One region of the Wenzhouxiangella sp. YN9 genome, then DNA from elsewhere that is predicted to be linked to it. Evidence: riboswitches for the same ligand, from Rfam matches in the RefSeq annotation. Region 1 holds a riboswitch; the other holds the start of a gene.

Region 1 (8,428 bases):
TACCTAGATCCGGGCGCGCCCGAGCCCGTGCGCACTGCCCTGCATGACGGCGCCATGTGGTGGAACAAGGCCTTTGAGGAGATCGGGTACAAGAATGCCTTTCAGGTCAAGCCGTTACCGGACGATGCCGACCCCATGGATGTTCGTTACAACGTCATCCAGTGGGTGCACCGCGCCACTCGTGGGTGGTCTTATGGCACCTCGATTACCGACCCGCGCACCGGCGAAATCATCAAGGGTCACGTCACCCTGGGCTCCCTGCGGGTGCGTCAGGATTTCCTGATCGCCAATGGCCTGACCGGGCCGTTTGATGGCACCGCGGACACCGACAGGCAGCAGGACATGGCGTTGGCAAGAATACGCCAGCTTTCCGCTCACGAGGTCGGGCACACGCTGGGGCTGATACACAACTTTGCGGCCAGCGCCAACGGGCGCGCCTCGGTGATGGATTATCCTCATCCCCTGGTCGAGATCGAAGACGGCCGGATTGTCTTGAGCAATGCCTATCGTGAAGGCCTTGGCGAATGGGATCGTTATGCCATTGCCATGGGCTATGCTGATCTTGCCGAGCCAGAAAAGGCAATGGCGGAGCGTGTGGCCAACGCCAAATCCCGGGGTCTGGAGTACATGGCCGACCGCGACGCGCGGCCGGCCGGTGGCGCCAGCGCGATTGGCCACCTCTGGGACAATGGAGAAGATCCTGTGGCCGAGCTTGAGCGCTTGTCTGAAGTGCGCGAGCTGGCGCTGCAGAACTTCGGGCTCGATCACATCGCCGACAATCAGCCCCTGTCTTCCCTGCACGAAGCGCTGGTGCCAATCTACCTGCTGCATCGTTATCAAGTGGAAGCAGTCGCCAAGCAGATTGGCGGGGTGCATTACGAATATGAGCTCAAGGGTGACCACGACCGCCCCAGGGGAGTCCGGCCGGTATCAGCCGACCGGCAGCGAGCCGCGATGGATGCCCTGCTGCAGACCATCCGGCCGGAATATCTGACCCTCCCAGAAACCGTACTGCACCTGATTACGCCCAAGGCCTATGGCGACAGTGAAGGGCGCGAAAGTTTCAAGTCGCGTACCGGTTTGACCTTCGATCCGGTGTCGGCAGCCGAGGCCGCCGCCAACAACACCCTGAAGCTGCTGCTGCATCCGCAGCGGCTCAATCGCCTTGCGCGCATGTCAGCCACCGGCGGTACCCGTGAGGTGTATGAAAAGCTGATGGCGAGCACCTTCAAGCTCGAGCCGCAGCAGCACGCCCAGCGGCAGATACATCACCGGATTCTGCACGTGGTGGTCTACCGCTGGATCGATGCAATGAACAACCCGGGGCTGGCGCCGGAAGTACGCGCACAGATGGCGGCCGACCTGTCGGATCTGGAAGCCTGGCTGGATGCGCATGACGACAGTGCGCAGCATCGCTACCTGCAGCAGCAGATAGCGCGCTATCGTGACGACGGCGAGTGGGCGCCGGCATTCGAGCCGGTGCCGCTGCCGCCGGGTTCACCGATCTGAGCGCGCAGCCGGCCGTCCGGGCGGACAATCGTGTTCCGGGGTCGTGCGCTGGTGATCAGGTGTCGGTTTGTTGATGGGCACGATGGCTGCGCTGGCGCACTGCACATCCGCCTCGGTGAGCGGCTGCGGGTCGTGGCAGACCTGGTTGCGCCCCTTTCCCTTGGCCGCATACAGTAGCTGATCCACGCGCTGGTGAGCTGACTTGAGGGGCACGCTGGAGTCGAACTCCGCAACGCCCAAACTGGCGGTGCAGCGGAGGTCGGGCGCAATGTCCTGCATCGCTGCTGCCGCCACGCTCTGGCGCAGTCTTTCGGCAATCTTGTGCGCCTTGTCGATGCCGGTGTCGGGCAAAAAAACGAGAAACTCCTCGCCGCCGTAGCGGGCGGCCTCGTCGGCTTCGCGAGTGCTGCCCGAAATCAGCGCCGCGACGCGCTCCAGCACCCGATCGCCGACGAGGTGGCCCCAGCGGTCGTTGATGCTCTTGAAGCGGTCGATGTCGATCGAGATCAGGGAGTAGCAAGCGCAGCGGCCACGTGCGAACTCCGCCTTGGCGTTGAAGCTGGCGCGGTTGTCAAGCCGGGTCAGCGGGTCGATCGAGGCCCTGTGCTCGGCCATCTGCAGGCGTCGGGAGGCGTGCACGAGCAGCAGTGCCAGCGCAAAGACGACGATGAACACATTCCAGGCGATTTGGGTCGACACCCAGAACGGCGTCCTGTCAAAACCGTAGCGTGATGCATCGGTGCCGACCGTCAGAAAGGTTCGGGGCAGCAGGCTCAGGGCAAAAATGGATACGCACAGAAACAGAAAGCGTTCGGGGCCGCTGCCGCGAGTCAACAGCGCCCGGGCGTGCCAGCATGCCAGCAGGAAGATGACGGTAAGGTAAGTCTGGATGCCGTAGATGCGGCCAATGCTGTTGAAGCTCTGCGCCGTATGAAAATACCTCAGGGCCAGAAAAGCCAGCGTCAGTCCGATTGCGACCGACCATGAAGGCGTGCCTGCGCCCACGCGGACCAGCGCTTGGTAAAAGCCCAGAGCAGCAATGGCATAGGCCACGCCGGTCAGCATGGCGTTGGTTTCCGCGTTGCCGGGAAGGAGCAGTATCTGCAGGAAGATTCCGACCGCAAAAGCAATATAGGCCGCGGCGGCGGGCAAGAAGTAGTTGGCCTTTCTGGTCGCCGCGGCGATCAGAAAGAACAGGCCGATGACCAGGGCGATGATGGGGTGGGCCAGGGCCGCAAGATGTTCGGAAGCGAGCATGCTTGTATCATAACCTGTCGGGTATCAGGCACTGCCTGCATGACCCCGGCCGCCGGTTCGGCAGCAGGCGCGACAGCCTGCCTTGCCGGCCCGGCTCAAGTTTTCACGCTTGCCGCCGCTACAGCGGGCTGGAATCCCTGCCGGAGACATCGCCATGAAAATACCAGCCTTCAGCAAAGCATCGCCCACCGGGGCGCAGCCCAAGGGGGGGCAGCCGGGTCGTGGCGGGGTCAACACCCCGTTTGGCAAGGGCGTGGCCGGCTCAGCGCAGGCAGCGCGTCTGAGCTCGGGTGACAATCCGCTCGCGCTGACCTACAGGACGGCTCTGGAAAGCCTCAACGACGTGCTCGCGCCGGAGCTGGGGCCGAACGCCATTCAGCAGGCCTACGACTCCGGGCTGGACGTTTCGCCGGAGGCAACCGCCAAGCGTATCGTCTCCCAGAGCACGGGGTTTTTTCAGGCCTATCAGAAACAGCATCCGGACAAGGATGCGGCAACCGCCGCAAAGGACTTTGTCGAGCTGATCGGCCAGGGGATCGAGCGTGGATTTGCCGAGGCCCGCGAGATCCTCAGCGGCCTCGATGTGCTTCAGGGCGAGGTGGCCGCCAATATCGACAGGACTTATGATCTTGTGCAGGAAGGTCTGAAGAGCTTTCTGGACAGTGCCTTGAGCGCTTCCGCGGAGGCCTCGGCGTGACGCTGCGGCCGTGCCGGCGGTTTTTCCATCCGGAGTGACCCACCGCGAGCCGATCTGTTAAGCTGTTCGCAGTAATTGATGTGACTTGGGGTGCCGACCTGACCGTCGGCTGAGATTACACCCATTGAACCTGCTCTAGTTCGCACTAGCGAAGGGATAGTCCAGTGACATTATCGCCCTCCGATATCGATGCTCGGCTGACGGCCGTGCGTGATGCCTCGCCTCTGGTGCAGTGCATTGCCAATGCGGTCGTCTTGAATCATCTCGCCAATACCCTGCTTGCTCTGGGTTGTGCCCCGGCGATGGTGGACATTCCCGAAGAGGCCGGTGCTTTCGCCCGCACGGCTGCTGCCCTGCTGATCAATCTCGGCACGCCCTATGCCGAGCCGCGCGCCGCCGCGCTGGAGGCGGTGGCCTCGGCCACCGACGCCGGCGTTCCCTGGGTGCTGGACCCGGTGGCGGTTGGCAGTCTGCCGGTAAGAACCCGCCTGGCGCGTGAGCTGTTGCGGCATCAACCTGCCGTCATTCGCGGCAACCCCTCTGAAGTCATGGCGCTGGCCGGCAGCGGCCGCGGCGGGCGCGGAACCGACACCCTGGCCACTGCCGACGATGCCCGGCAAGCTGCGCAGGATCTGGCGCAGCGCCATCAGGCCGTGGTGGCTGTCTCCGGCGAAACCGACCTGGTAACCGACGGCGTGACCGATCTCCGCGTGCGCAACGGTCACCCGTGGCTGACCCGCATCACCGGCGGCGGCTGTGCCCTGGGCGCGACCGTTGCGGCCTTTGTCGCCCTGGATTCCAGCCAGCCGTTCAAGGCAGTCGCGGCTGCCGTCGCCGCCTATGCCATTGCCGCCGAACAAGCGGCCGCGCATGCGGCCGGCCCGGGCAGCTTCAAGCCGGCTTTTGTGGACGCCTTGCACAATCTGCATCAGGCCACGATTGCAGCGCGTCTGAATATGTCCTGACCAAGGAGGTAGTCCGACGTGAAACGAATCTTGAGCATTGCCGGCACCGACCCCACCGGTGGTGCCGGCGTTCAGGCCGACCTGAAATCCATAGCCGCGCTGGGTGGCTACGGCATGTGCGTGGTCACCGCGCTGGTGGCCCAGAACACCCACGGCGTGCGTCGCATCCATACGCCGCCCACCGACTTTCTGCGCGCGCAGCTCGAGGCGGTCAGCGACGATGTGACCATCGACGCGGTCAAGATCGGCATGCTCGGCAATGCAGCCACGATCACGGAAGTGCGGCGCTGGCTGCAGGCCGTCAGGCCGCCGGTGGTCGTCCTCGATCCGGTCATGGTGGCCACCAGTGGCGATCGCCTGCTGGAGCAGCGGGCCGAAGACGCCGTGCGCGAGCTGCTGAACCAGGCCGACATGGTGACGCCCAATCTGTCCGAGCTTGCGCTGCTGGTCGACGAACCCGTGGCCGCCGGCCGGGAAGACGCGCTGGCGCAGGGCCAGCGCTTGATGGCGCGACACCACACCGGCGTGATCGTCAAGGGCGGGCATCTGGCGGGCCAGTCCTGTCCCGATGCCCTGCTGCTGCCGGGGGCGGACCCGGTGGAGTTGGCCACGCCGCGAATCGAGACCCGCAACACCCACGGCACCGGCTGTTCACTGTCATCGGGGCTGGCGACATTGCGGGCCCGAAGCGGTGACTGGGCCGTGGCATTCGAGCAGACCAAACACTGGCTGCAGGGCGCGCTGGCGCATGCCGACGAGCTGGAAGTCGGCAGCGGCCACGGCCCGATTCATCATTTTCACTCACTTTACGCAAAGGCAGGAATATGAACATGACGCAAAGCGCTGGCGCCACAAACCCGACCGGGCTCGAGCCCGCCGGGCCCCATACCGCCAAGCTGTGGGCGGATGCCGCCGAAATGAACGCTGAAATTGCCCGGCTGGATTTCATTCAGGGCCTGGGTGAGGGCACGCTCCCAAAGACCGTGTTTGATTACTATCTGGCCCAGGATGCGGCCTACCTGCGGCAGTACTCGCGCGCGCTTGCCCGCGCCAGCCAGCTGGCCACGACCCGGCGGGCGCAAGCCTTCTGGGCACAGGCGGCAAACGATGCCATCGTTGCCGAAATGGAGCTGCACGACGGCTTTCTGGCGACGGATGCAGCCATCGAAATCGACGATACCACCCGTGCCTACACCAACCACCTTCTGGCGGTGGCAGGCACCGGCAGCTACGCTGAAGTGGCCGCCGCCGTGCTGCCCTGTTTCTGGGTTTATCTGGATGTGGGCCTGCGACTGTATCAGCAGCGCGGCCCTGATCACCCCTACGGTGCCTGGCTGGACACCTATGCCGACCAGAGTTTCGCCGACGGCACTGTCGCGGCGATTGCCGCCACCGAGGACGCGCTCGCCGCGGCGTCACAGCATGAATACGAAGCCGCCACCGATGCCTTTCACTACGCGGTGAAAATGGAGCGCGACTTCTTCAACCGCAGCTGAGCGCAATCCGGCCGCAGCGAGGGTTACGCTGCGGCCAGCTCACTGAAAGCTTCAGCCGCCGTCTCGAAAGGCAGCAGTACGGAGTTGTGGCGAGCCGGAAAGGGGATGGCGGCCGCGAGGATTTCAAGGCTTTGCCAGTGGGCATCGAACTCGGCCGGCTTGCCGGCGAGCAGGTCGGCCAGGGCGGTATGCGCCCGGGCCACCTGATCGGCGTTCTGGCCCGGCCCGGCGTCAACGAGGATGGCTGTTGCTGCCATGCCCAGGCTGCAGGCGCGGGCGCGATAGCCGACGCGCTCGATGCGCTCGCCGTCGAAGTCGAAGTCGAGCGTGACCATGCTGCCGCAGATCTTGCTGCGCCGGGTCACGCTGATCTGCGGCGCCTCAATGCGGCGGTCGGCGCGCACTCGCGCCGACAGCTCGCGTATCTTGCGCTGGTAGAGCGCGGCAACTTCTTCGTCGGTCGCCATGGTTTGTCGGCGGCTCAGTCGGGACGCATCTGGCGGCCGAAGACGGCCGCAAAGCGCAGCAGAAAGTGCAGCCCGCGCCGCACGTCCTCGTCCTTGGCCGCACGCAGCAGGCCCAGGCGCGAGGGCGGTTCGGCTTGTGAAACCTCGTTGGCAGCATAGCGCGCGGCGTTGCCGGTAGCCCACAGTCCGCTGACGAGATTCTCGTAATTGGCCGCCAGCTTGTTGACCATCTCCTCGTCGGCCAGATCGACCATGTCCGAGGTCCACGAAAGCAGGTCGACCACGTTGTGCAGGCGCCGGCCCTGGAGCAGCGGAGCGAGCTTTTCAACCAGCTCGTTCAGCCCTTCCTGGGTGGCGGCATCAAGTGCGGGTGCCTGCGCCTGGCCGTTGGTACCGGCTGCGGCTGTTTGCTGCCCGCTGTCGGCATGCTTGTCCATATCGCTCTTGTCGTTCATTAAACCATCCCTCGGGCCACTGCCCAGTAGACACCGCGGTTGAAAGCCTTGCGCGAGAGCCCGCCAAGCTTGGTCGGCGGGGTCGGCTGAACATCGATGTCGTAGTCGTACCAAAGCGGCATGCCTGCCTCGAGGCCCATCTGGGCGATGGCCTGCACGCGGCCGTCGTAGCTGGCAATGTTGCGGCCGTAGCGCAGGTCGCCGGCGATGTTGTCGGCAATGACCGGGCTCTGGTTGTGGCATGAGCCGCCGGCCTTGCTGATCGGCAGGTCGACGGTGTCGCCCATCACAAAGGCATTGTCGAAACCCTCCAGCTGCATGGTTTCGCGGTTGGTCGGCAGCCAGCCTTCGTTGTTGGGCGCTTCGGAGATGCCGCTGTCGAGCACCGCGTCGACGGCGCGAATCGGCGGCGTGGCCATGAGCAGGTCGAAGTTCTCTTCTTCGCCTTCCTCGGAAATGGCCACCTTGCGGTCCGGGTCAACCTTGGCAAGCGTGAAGCCGCGCTTGTAGCGGATGTCCTTGGAGTCGAAGATGTCCGGCAGGACATTGCCGGTGGGTTCCTGCAAAAACAGGCAGTTGCGCACCAGCTGGGCGATGGTCGGGTAGGTGTAGACGATCTCGACCTGGTCGCGTACGCCCTTGCGGCGCATGTATTCATCGACCATGAAGGTGGTCTCCATCGGCGCGATGCCGCACTGATGGGGCACGTTGGGCGTGGTCGGGAAGTTGACCGTGATGAAGATGCGGCCCTTCTCGAAGTCGCGCAGCTTGTTGGCGAGCTGGCGCGCCGGGTCGTGCTGATAGAAATGATCGCCGGCTTCCTTCAGGCCCTCGATGCGTTCAGGCGAGGGAATGCAGCCGGTAGAGACGACAATGTAGTCGTAGTCGACACGCTTGCCGGATCGGGTCTTGACGCACGAGCCCTTGAAGTCGAACTCGGTTACCTTGTCGAGGGTGAAATCGACTTCCGGGCGCAGCAGCGAGCGCTGCTTGCGCCGCAGCTCGTCCTTGAACATCATGTCAAAGGCGACGTACATGAACGCCGGCTTGTAGTAGTGCCAGGGAGAGTCGGAAATCATCGACACGGTGACTTCCCCGCGCGATACTTCCGGATAGAGTTTTGCAACCAGGTTGTTGGCCGTCATCGTGCCACCGATGCCGCCGCCGACAACCAGAATGTGCTTGGTCATGGTCAAACTTCCTTTCGGGACAAGCCCGCGACTGCCGGCCACTACGCCGCCCTTTGCTTATATGCGTACATTCGGATTGATCGTAGCACAGCCGGTGAGTTCAGGCAAAAAAGGCAGGCAACCGGGCGAGCGTGACCCCCATCACGGATGCTGCGTGTGTTCAGTGATGACCAGCTCCAGGGCAAAGGCGGGTGTCGACACTGGGTCTGCCAAGTATGTGAGCCGCGCTTGCATTAGGATGTTTCAGACACCACTCACCGGCGGGTTATCCGCTCGCCTCCAACGATTCAGGAGCCCGTCGATGACGCATCCATTGTCCATCGCACGCATTCTCATCCTCGCCGCCGCTGTGGCCATGGCCGGCTGCGGCAACGCGCAGCAATCCGATCCGT
Region 2 (8,428 bases), on a different contig from region 1:
ATCAAAGGCCTCCAACCGCGGCTCGAAGGCCCGCCAGGCCCGGGCAAGCCGCGCATCGGCAAGTCCGGCTTGCTCGACCTGGTGCCAGTAATCACGCAGATAAGCGTGATAGCTGCGCCGCGGCCAGTCGGGGGGGGCCAGGGCGTGCAGTCGTTCGAGCAGCGGCCCCAGCCGGGCCAGCTGCTCCGGATTGCTCAGGTCCTTGTCGCTCCATGTCCGCGCCGGCAGGTAGGGGAAAATCACGAAACGCTGGCGCGGATCCCAGAACCAGTACGGCCGGCTGATATCGGCGGCCGACGTCAACTCCAGAATTTCGCGTTCGCGCTGGCGATCGATGCCCAGCTGCGCGCCCCCGGGGTGGTTGATGCGCAGCAGCAGCTCATCGGACCGGCCCGGCGCGCTCAAACGATAGTTGCGGTTGGTCCTTCCCGCCCGGATGCGCTCGACCAGCTGCGGCCGTCCGCGCAGCCCCAGGCCCCAGTCCGGCCAGGAATCGATCAGCGCGTCAACGGCCGCCACTTCGCCTTCATCCTGGCCCAGCGGGGTCATGGCCCGGCTTCACCGCCAAGGCCGGCTCGCGCCCGGTAGTCGCGCAGCCAGCTCGTCCAGCCGACCACCGAGATGATCAGATAAGCGACGTTCAACAGCGCGGTCAGCGCCATGCCGCGGTCGAGAAACAGAAAGATCGCCAGGCTGTTGAACACCATCCAGTAGACCCAGTTTTCCAGCACCTTGCGCGCCACCATGAAAGTTGTCACGACCGCACCCCAGGTGACCAGAGAATCGAGATACGGCCAGGCCGCCTGGCTGTGGCGCGAGAGCAAGTAGCCCGACACCAGGGTAGACAGCACCACCACCAGCAGCGCCAGGGCATGTCGCCACAGCGGCCAGCGCGTCACCGACAGCGCCTGCCCGCCGCTGTTGCCGTGGCGCCAGTACCACCAGCCATAGACCGCCATGCCCATGTAATACACATTGAGTGCCGACTGCATGAGCAGCTGCACCCGCCAGAACAGCGCGGTGAAAAGCGCGGTGCTGATGAAAGCGGCAATCCAGCACAGGCGGTTCTGGCGTACGGCCAACACCAGGTAGGTGATGGCCAGCAGCACCGCGGCCAGCTCCCAGGCCGACATCGCTGCCCAGCGCTCATCGAGCTGTTCCAGCCAGTGCTCCAGCTTCATGCCGCAGCCTCCGGGGCACGATCAAGGGCCCGACACCTGCGGCCCGGGCCCGCCGGCACCTGCCTGCGCCGGTCAGTAGACATAACGCAGTGTCGCTCCAACCACGCGGGGCTCGCCAAACTGAAAGTAGGGCTCGACCACATAGTTCTCGCGCGGATCGTTGCCGAAGCTGCCGAAAGCGCGGGTCTTGATGTCTTGATCGGCGATATTGCGCGCCCACAGGGCAAAATCCCAGGGCCCCTGACGATAGCCAATGCGGGCGTTGAAGGTCTCATAAGCGTTGGATCGGGTCTCGTGACGGCTCGAGAAGTAGAACGCATCCTTGCCCTCGGCCTCCACCCGCACGTACCAGCGATCGGACAGCTGCACGATGGCGCCCAGATTGAACATGTAGTTCGGCGCATGCGGCAGCTCGCGTCCGTCCATGTCGTACGGCTCTCCGCTGGCCGGGTCGGCATCGACATGCGAATAGTTGAGGAACTCTTCGAAGCGGGTATCCAGCAGGCCGAGGCTGGCAAACGCCAGCAGGCGATGGCTCACGCGCCAGTTGAGCTCGGCCTCCAGGCCGTAGCTCCGCCCGGCGGTGGCGTTGGCCTTGTACTCGATGAAGTGGCAGGGGCAGGATTCACCCTCGATGGGCTCGACCAGCGATTGTTCGGCCTGAACATCACTGCGGTCCTGATAGAACACCGCCGCTCGCAGATCGACCCGATTGTCGAGCAGCCGCTTCTTCACGCCGAGCTCATAGTTCAACAGGGTTTCGGTGTCGAACGCGCGCCGCTCATCGGGAATGAGCGAATCGCTGTTGATTCCGCCGGCCTTGTATCCGCGAGATGCCAGCGCGTACCACAGCCCGCCGCCGTCGGTGCGATATTCGAGCGCCAGCTTGCCGCCCCACATGTCCTCGCCGGGCTCAAAGGCGGCGCCGTCGCTGTCGCTGTATTCGACCTCGCGCCGCTCACCGCGCAAACCGGCCACCAACTGCAACTGGCGCGTCATCGGTATCTCTACCTGTCCGTAGACGGCATGGTTGTCGGTGTCGTAGTCGAACAGGTAGTCGCTGGCAAGAAAGCTGTACTCTCGCCGCAGGCTTTGGCCCGCATTGCGCACATAAGCGCCAATCACCCAGTTGAGCTGATCCGGCCCGCTGCTGGATACCGCCCGAAGATCCAGCGTGGTATTGCGATCGCGGCGAATATAGTTGTCGAATGCCGTGAATGGCGCGCCCGGGCACTCGAAGACCTCGCAGAAGCCAACGAAGGTCCAGTCGTCATCGTAGCCGTATTCCAGGTCGGCATCGGTGCGGCTGATGAGCGCCTCGATGTCGAAGGCATCATGTGCATGCCAGTGGATGCGAACCGAACCGGCCAGCGTCTCCTGGCGATCGTGCCCGGGTCGGTCGGAGTAGGTCATGCGCGTATTGTCCAGAGAGAACGCGTCGTAGCCGTTGTCGACATCCAGGTACAAGCCGGTCAGGTCGATTTGCAGATCATCATGGGGCTGCCACCGCAGCTTGCTGCGCAGCGTCTGTTCATCAATGTTCTGCACATCATCGCGACCCAGGTAAGCGTTTTCCTGAAAGCCGTCACTCTGTTGATTGGAATAAGCCAGTCGATACCCCAGCGTGTCGCTGAGCGGCCCGGAAACCATGCCCTCGAACGCGCGCATGCCGTAGTTGCCGGCGCTGACCTCCAGGTGGCTGGTGAATGCTTCAGTGGGGCTGCCGGTAACGATATTGATCATGCCGGCCAGAGCATTGGCGCCAAACAGGGTGCCCTGCGGACCACGCAGAATCTCGAGCTGGGCCACATCCAGGGTCGTCGCGCCACCGCCCAGACCGGTCATGTCGATGCCGTCGACCAGCAGCCCGACCGAGGCATTCATCGGTTCAACGAACTGGCTGCGGGAGCCGATCCCCCGAATCTGGAAAAAACGGCCGCGCGAGGCACCCGTGGAAAAGTTGACGTTGGGGCTGATGTTGAGCACGTGCTCGAGGTGCGAGGCTCCTCGCTCGCGGACGGTTTCACCGTCGATGACGCTGACGCTGCCGCCGAGGTCGAACAAACCGGAGCGATAGAAATCGGCCGTGACCACGATACGATCTTCGATGTCATCGTCAGAAAAGTCCTCGACGTCATCGGACTGCGCGAAGCTGACTGACGATAGCGCCAGCAGCAGCCCGAAGAAGGACGCTTGAATATTCACTTGTGAGTCTCCGAATGCAAGTCAACAATGGAGACCCGGAATGCACGGGGGATTGCCGCCAGCGCCATGCAGTGGCCTTGAAGGGCGCTTGACGTTCCTGTCCCTACGCCGGCATTAACCGGATCAGGTTCGACGGGTCCACCCGCGTGGGTGTCTCAGGCGATTACGCCACCCCGAGGAAGCGCCCATTATAGCGCATGGCGAAGGCTTCAGGCCGCCTCTTCGCGCTCAGCAGGTGCAGGTGCTGAGCGCGGCCGCAGCGCGGTGCCGGGCAGCTCCAGGGTGGTGGCCCATGCCAGCCCCAGGGCCAGCCCCAGCACAATGCCCGAAGGCGCAGCCCAGCCGGCCACCACCGTGGCCAGCGCCACCGTACACAGCATGAAAGTACTGACGGCGGCAGCGCCCACCGCACCGCCCCAATCCAGCGTCCGCGCGGTGAGCGCGGTGGCCTGCACGAGCAGCGCTGCCGCTGTCGCAACGGGCACGGAAGGAAATTCCGCGCCGGGGACATGACCCTGAAGCACAAAACGATCAAGGAAATAAGCCCCGCCGGCTGCGCCTACCAGGCCGACGCCCACGCGAACTGCGGCAAGCCAGCCCACGCGCCACAACACGAAAGCCATCAGCGGCAGCGCGGTGACCACAACCCCGGGCCAGTAAAGCGCATGCAGCCCGCTACGGGCGATCGACACGGCCTGGTCGGTTCGAGTGCTGTTCATCCAGTCGAGGACGGGAAAGTCGATCAACGCCAGCCCCTTCACTGCCCGGGTCTGGTCAAATACCAGACCGATAACACCGATTCCGGCCAGCAGGGCGACAAAGCAGATGGTCAAGCTCAGACCCTGGGCCACGCGCGGATCGAAGCGCCGGGTCAACCAGCGAAACCCTGGAGCCAGCACGCGCGCGATGCCCTGCGTACCGGTCGCGCGCAGAGCCAGCCGGAATACAGCTTTCACTCGCCGCTGATGGGCCGCAATGCGAGCCGCAACCCAGCGAATGACCACGGCGGTCAGAAACAGGATCAGAACCAACAGCGCGGCCGTTCCGCCGATCTCTCTCAGCAGCCCCCAGGACTCTCCGAGCACGAGGCCCAGAATCGCCCAGACCATGGCCCAGACCAGGCTTGCGGGAATGTCGAACAGTACAAAATGTCGATAGGGCATGCCCGAGGCACCGGCCAGAAAAGGCACGATGATGCGGGTGGGAGTGGATACGCGGCCGAGCACGATGGCCCAGGCTCCGCGGCGGGCCATGAACTCCTGTGACTTGCGAATCGATGGACCGCAAATGCGCTGCAGCGGCGCCCATCCGAGCAGCCCGTTTCCCCAGCGACAACCAACGTAGAAGCCGGTGGCATTACCCATCACCGTCGCCACCAGCACGATACCGAGCAACACATCCATTTCGAGCTGACCACGCGAGGCGAGAATCCCGCCGGTCACCACAGCCAGCTCGCCGGGCGTCACGAACCCCAGGAAGAAGGCGGCCTCGGTCCAGCACAGCACCGCAATCAGGATGTAGACCGTCAGCGGCGGGAGCTCGAAAAGCGGCTGGAGAAGTTTGTCCATGACGCCAGATCCATTGCCTCAGGGCATCTGTTGAGGTATCTGAGAATCACCGGACCGAGCTCTCGCACGACCCCGGATTCCACGCGCCCCCGCCTGAAGTATAAACATACTCCCGGACACACCGAAAGGCTTGCGTGAGGCAATGCCCAGAACACGCGATAGCGGCGCAGGCCCTGGCCGCTTTCTGGCCCGCTCGCCTCACAGGCATTTATCAACCCGACCTCGAAGCGGGTTGCGCCTGGCACGACCGGCCTGCCCCGGACGCCGCGGTAGAATGGCGCGCGGCAATCATTTGACAGGGCTCGAAAAGGTCCACCCGTGACAACATTCCAGTTGACGCAACAACACCTGCGCAATGCGCTGGACAGGATTGCCCGGCGCGACCGGGACATTGCCGCGGCGCTCGCGCAGGTGGGTTATCCCGCCGAGCGCCGGATGGGCGCGCCAGACTATCGGCATTTCCTGCGCATCATCGTCGGGCAGCAGCTGTCGGTAAAGGCCGCCGCGACCATTTTCGGCCGGATCGAAGCCGCGCTTGACAACGACCTGCAGCCGGAACGCCTGCAGGCGCTGGGCGACGATCGGCTGCGGGCGCTGGGCCTGTCCAGGCAGAAGATCGCCTACGCCCGGGGGCTGTCGCAGGCCGTGCTGGAGGGTTCGCTGGTGCCGGCCGCGCTTGCCGAGCTGCCCGATGAAGAAGTGATCGCGCAGATTACCCGGCTCAAGGGCTTCGGGCGCTGGAGCGCGGAGATGTTTCTGCTGTTCTCGCTGGGTCGGCCCGACGTCTGGCCGGCCGACGACATCGCCATTCGGGCCGGTGTTCAACGCATCAGGCGCATGCGTGAGCGCCCCGACCGCAAACGTACAGACGCCATCGCTCACCCGTGGAAGCCGCATCGCAGCGCGGTGGCGATCCTTGTCTGGCACTACTATTCGAATGCGCCAATGGGCTGAGCCAGCCGAAGCGGCAAGCCCCTCCGTCGTGCGACTGATGTCGGCCCCATCGAAATACAGGCATTGGCCATGGAGCAACCTTCATCAGGTGTATAGTGGGCGCATGGTTCCAGAATCGTGAGGAGACCCAATGTTCAACGCCAGAAAATGGATACTCATCACCGGCTTGATGTTCCTCATCCCCCTGGCCGCTTGCAACACCGGCGACTCGATGAGCGACGAGGCAACCGGCAAAATGACCGATGAGTCGTCGCCCAGGCAGGAGACCGGCGAGCCGACCGTTGAGGGCAGATCGACCCAGGGCGCGCGCGCATCAGGCGATGACGACGGCGACGACACGTCCGGTACGCCGGATGCCATGGCTGAGCTTGCCGCCACCTCGGGCCATCAGGCCAGCGGAGCCGTCAAGTTCTATACGACCGAGCGCGGCATTCGCGTCGACGCGATGGTCAACGGACTGTCACCGGGACAACATGGATTTCATGTTCACGCCAGGGGTGACTGTTCGTCCCCGGACGCCAGTTCGGCGGGCGGCCACTACAACCCCGAGGATGTCCGGCACGGCGCTCCCGGTGACCCGATGCACCATGTGGGCGACCTCGGCAATATCGAGGCCGATGACAGCGGGCAGGCAATGCTGAATCAGGAATTCGAATTCCTGTCTCTGAGCGGTGACAACAGCATCGTCGGCAAGGCGGTCGTCGTCCATGCCGGAGAAGACGATCTGGAAAGCCAGCCCAGCGGCGCCGCAGGTGCCCGAGTCGCTTGCGGAGTCATTCAGGCGGAGGACGCCTGACCGGCTGCGATCATCAACCCGGCAGCCACGGAGATCATCAACCCGCCAGCTCTGGATACCGGTCGTGCATCTCCAGCTGCTCCGGGTTTTCCCGCTCGGCCAGGAAATGCGGCCGCCTTGTGGGGGCGGCATACGGCGCGCGCGGGAGATTGCGAACGCTGTTGTAGACGAAAAACAGGTTGGAGCGAGGCCATGGCGACATGTTCTCGTTGGAGGCATGCAGCGTGTTGCATTCAAACAGCAGCAGCGAGCCCGCCGGGCCCTTGGGCGCACGAATGCCACCGCTTCGGGCCAGCTCGGAAAGCGATTCCTGACTCGGAACGCCGATTCGCTGCGCCTTCAGGGAAGCTTTCCAGTTCTGGTCCGGTGTCTTGCCGACACAGGGCACGAACCAGTGGTGCGAGCCCGGGATCAACATCAGTGGCCCATTGAACTCGTTGTTTTCGGTCAGCATGATCGACGCGCTCACGGCACGCATGCGCGGCATTCCGTCCTCCGCGTGCCAGGTCTCGAAGTCCGAGCGCCAATCGAAACCGCTGCCTTCAAAGCCGAACTTGTCGTTGATGCGGGACTGATGGATATACACATCGCTGCCGAGGAGCTGTCGCGCCATGCCAAGGATCCGGGCATCGCGCGTGAGCTCCTCGAACCTTCTCGATATCCTGTGCATGCCGAAAACCGACCGAATCCGGCCCGTGTCCGGGTCACGAATGACCTGCTCGGATGACATCCAGGTCTTGTCGTTCGCGATGGCCTTCAGTTCATCGAAGAAGGGCTCGACGCGGTGTCTGGAGAAAAATCCCTTGAACCACAGAAATCCGTCGCGCTCATAGTTTGAAAGAGCGACTTCATCGAGCGGCCCCGCCCAGCGATCAGGAGCGCGTGAATGCACGATCGGGTCCATGCGCTCGATCGCGTCACGTGCCTGGCGAAGCCGGGTGGGGTATGGGTCGGAGTGCGGCTGTTCATGAGCTTGTGCCATTTTTTGGAGCCTCTTTCAAGAAGACAGAGCACCCCCTCTCTTCCGAGAAACACGCCCCTGCAGCGGGAACCGGCTCACACAGGATGAAACTTGTATGCTGACGTGATTCCGACAGCTCCCCAAGATCCTACACAGCAGGCCTGCGTATCTGCTCGTATCCTGATGATATCAGGTGTTCGAACAACCGCAACTTTCGCCCGCTGCTCCTGCCTGAAGCCACTTGCGAAAGACTTGCGCAAAGCCGCGGCCACGCCGAGCCCGAAAATATGGACGACGCACCCCAAAAACGCGTCGCCTCAATCGCTCAAGGCACGAATGGCAGGAAGCTCTTTGCCCTCGACATATTCCAGAAATGCGCCACCGGCGGTCGAGATGTAATCAATCCGGTCGGCCACGTGGAATTTCTCGATCGCCGCGATGGTGTCGCCCCCGCCGGCCAGGGTGAAGCCTTCGCAGTCCGCCACGGCCTGCGCGATGGTCTCGGTGCCGGAGTGGAAGGCCTCGAACTCGAACACGCCCAGCGGGCCGTTCCAGAGGACGGTGCCGGCCCCGCGGACGATGGCCGCGAGTGTCCGCGCCGATTCGGGGCCAATGTCGAGAATCATCTCTTCCTTGTGAACGCGCCCGGTATCGCGGATGGTGGCATGGGCGTCCTCGTGGAAGCGTTCGGCAGTGAGCACGTCGACCGGCAGCGGAATGGCTGCACCCTTGTGTTCAGCGCGCCTGATCAGATCCCGGGCGG

Evidence for each region. A riboswitch is a leader RNA that binds a small molecule or an ion and turns the genes downstream of it on or off. The one in region 1 is predicted to bind thiamine pyrophosphate.
Region 2: it holds a riboswitch for thiamine pyrophosphate, as region 1 does, so the genes downstream of both, ACEWQ0_RS07875 (TonB-dependent receptor) here and thiM (hydroxyethylthiazole kinase) in region 1, are expected to answer to the same signal.

What each region holds. Positions count from the first base shown of each region.
Region 1 covers NZ_JBJNIP010000086.1:67,842-76,269, reverse strand. The annotation lists gene ACEWQ0_RS05980 (zinc-dependent metalloprotease) at 1-1,509, shown strand, start outside; gene ACEWQ0_RS05975 (GGDEF domain-containing protein) at 1,498-2,766, opposite strand; gene ACEWQ0_RS05970 (DUF5610 domain-containing protein) at 2,921-3,463, shown strand; TPP riboswitch at 3,540-3,638, shown strand; gene thiM (hydroxyethylthiazole kinase) at 3,628-4,428, shown strand; gene thiD (bifunctional hydroxymethylpyrimidine kinase/phosphomethylpyrimidine kinase) at 4,447-5,256, shown strand; gene ACEWQ0_RS05955 (TenA family protein) at 5,259-5,924, shown strand; gene ACEWQ0_RS05950 (iron-sulfur cluster assembly scaffold protein) at 5,948-6,391, opposite strand; gene ACEWQ0_RS05945 (helical membrane plugin domain-containing protein) at 6,406-6,846, opposite strand; gene ACEWQ0_RS05940 (NAD(P)/FAD-dependent oxidoreductase) at 6,846-8,036, opposite strand; gene ACEWQ0_RS05935 (hypothetical protein) at 8,338-8,428, shown strand, end outside.
Region 2 covers NZ_JBJNIP010000091.1:127,448-135,875, reverse strand. The annotation lists gene ACEWQ0_RS07885 (phosphotransferase) at 1-549, opposite strand, end outside; gene pnuC (nicotinamide riboside transporter PnuC) at 546-1,181, opposite strand; gene ACEWQ0_RS07875 (TonB-dependent receptor) at 1,254-3,386, opposite strand; TPP riboswitch at 3,469-3,572, opposite strand; gene ACEWQ0_RS07870 (DedA family protein) at 3,596-4,954, opposite strand; gene ACEWQ0_RS07865 (DNA-3-methyladenine glycosylase family protein) at 5,288-5,908, shown strand; gene ACEWQ0_RS07860 (superoxide dismutase family protein) at 6,039-6,704, shown strand; gene thpD (ectoine hydroxylase) at 6,742-7,686, opposite strand; gene ACEWQ0_RS07850 (phosphoglycerate kinase) at 7,983-8,428, opposite strand, start outside.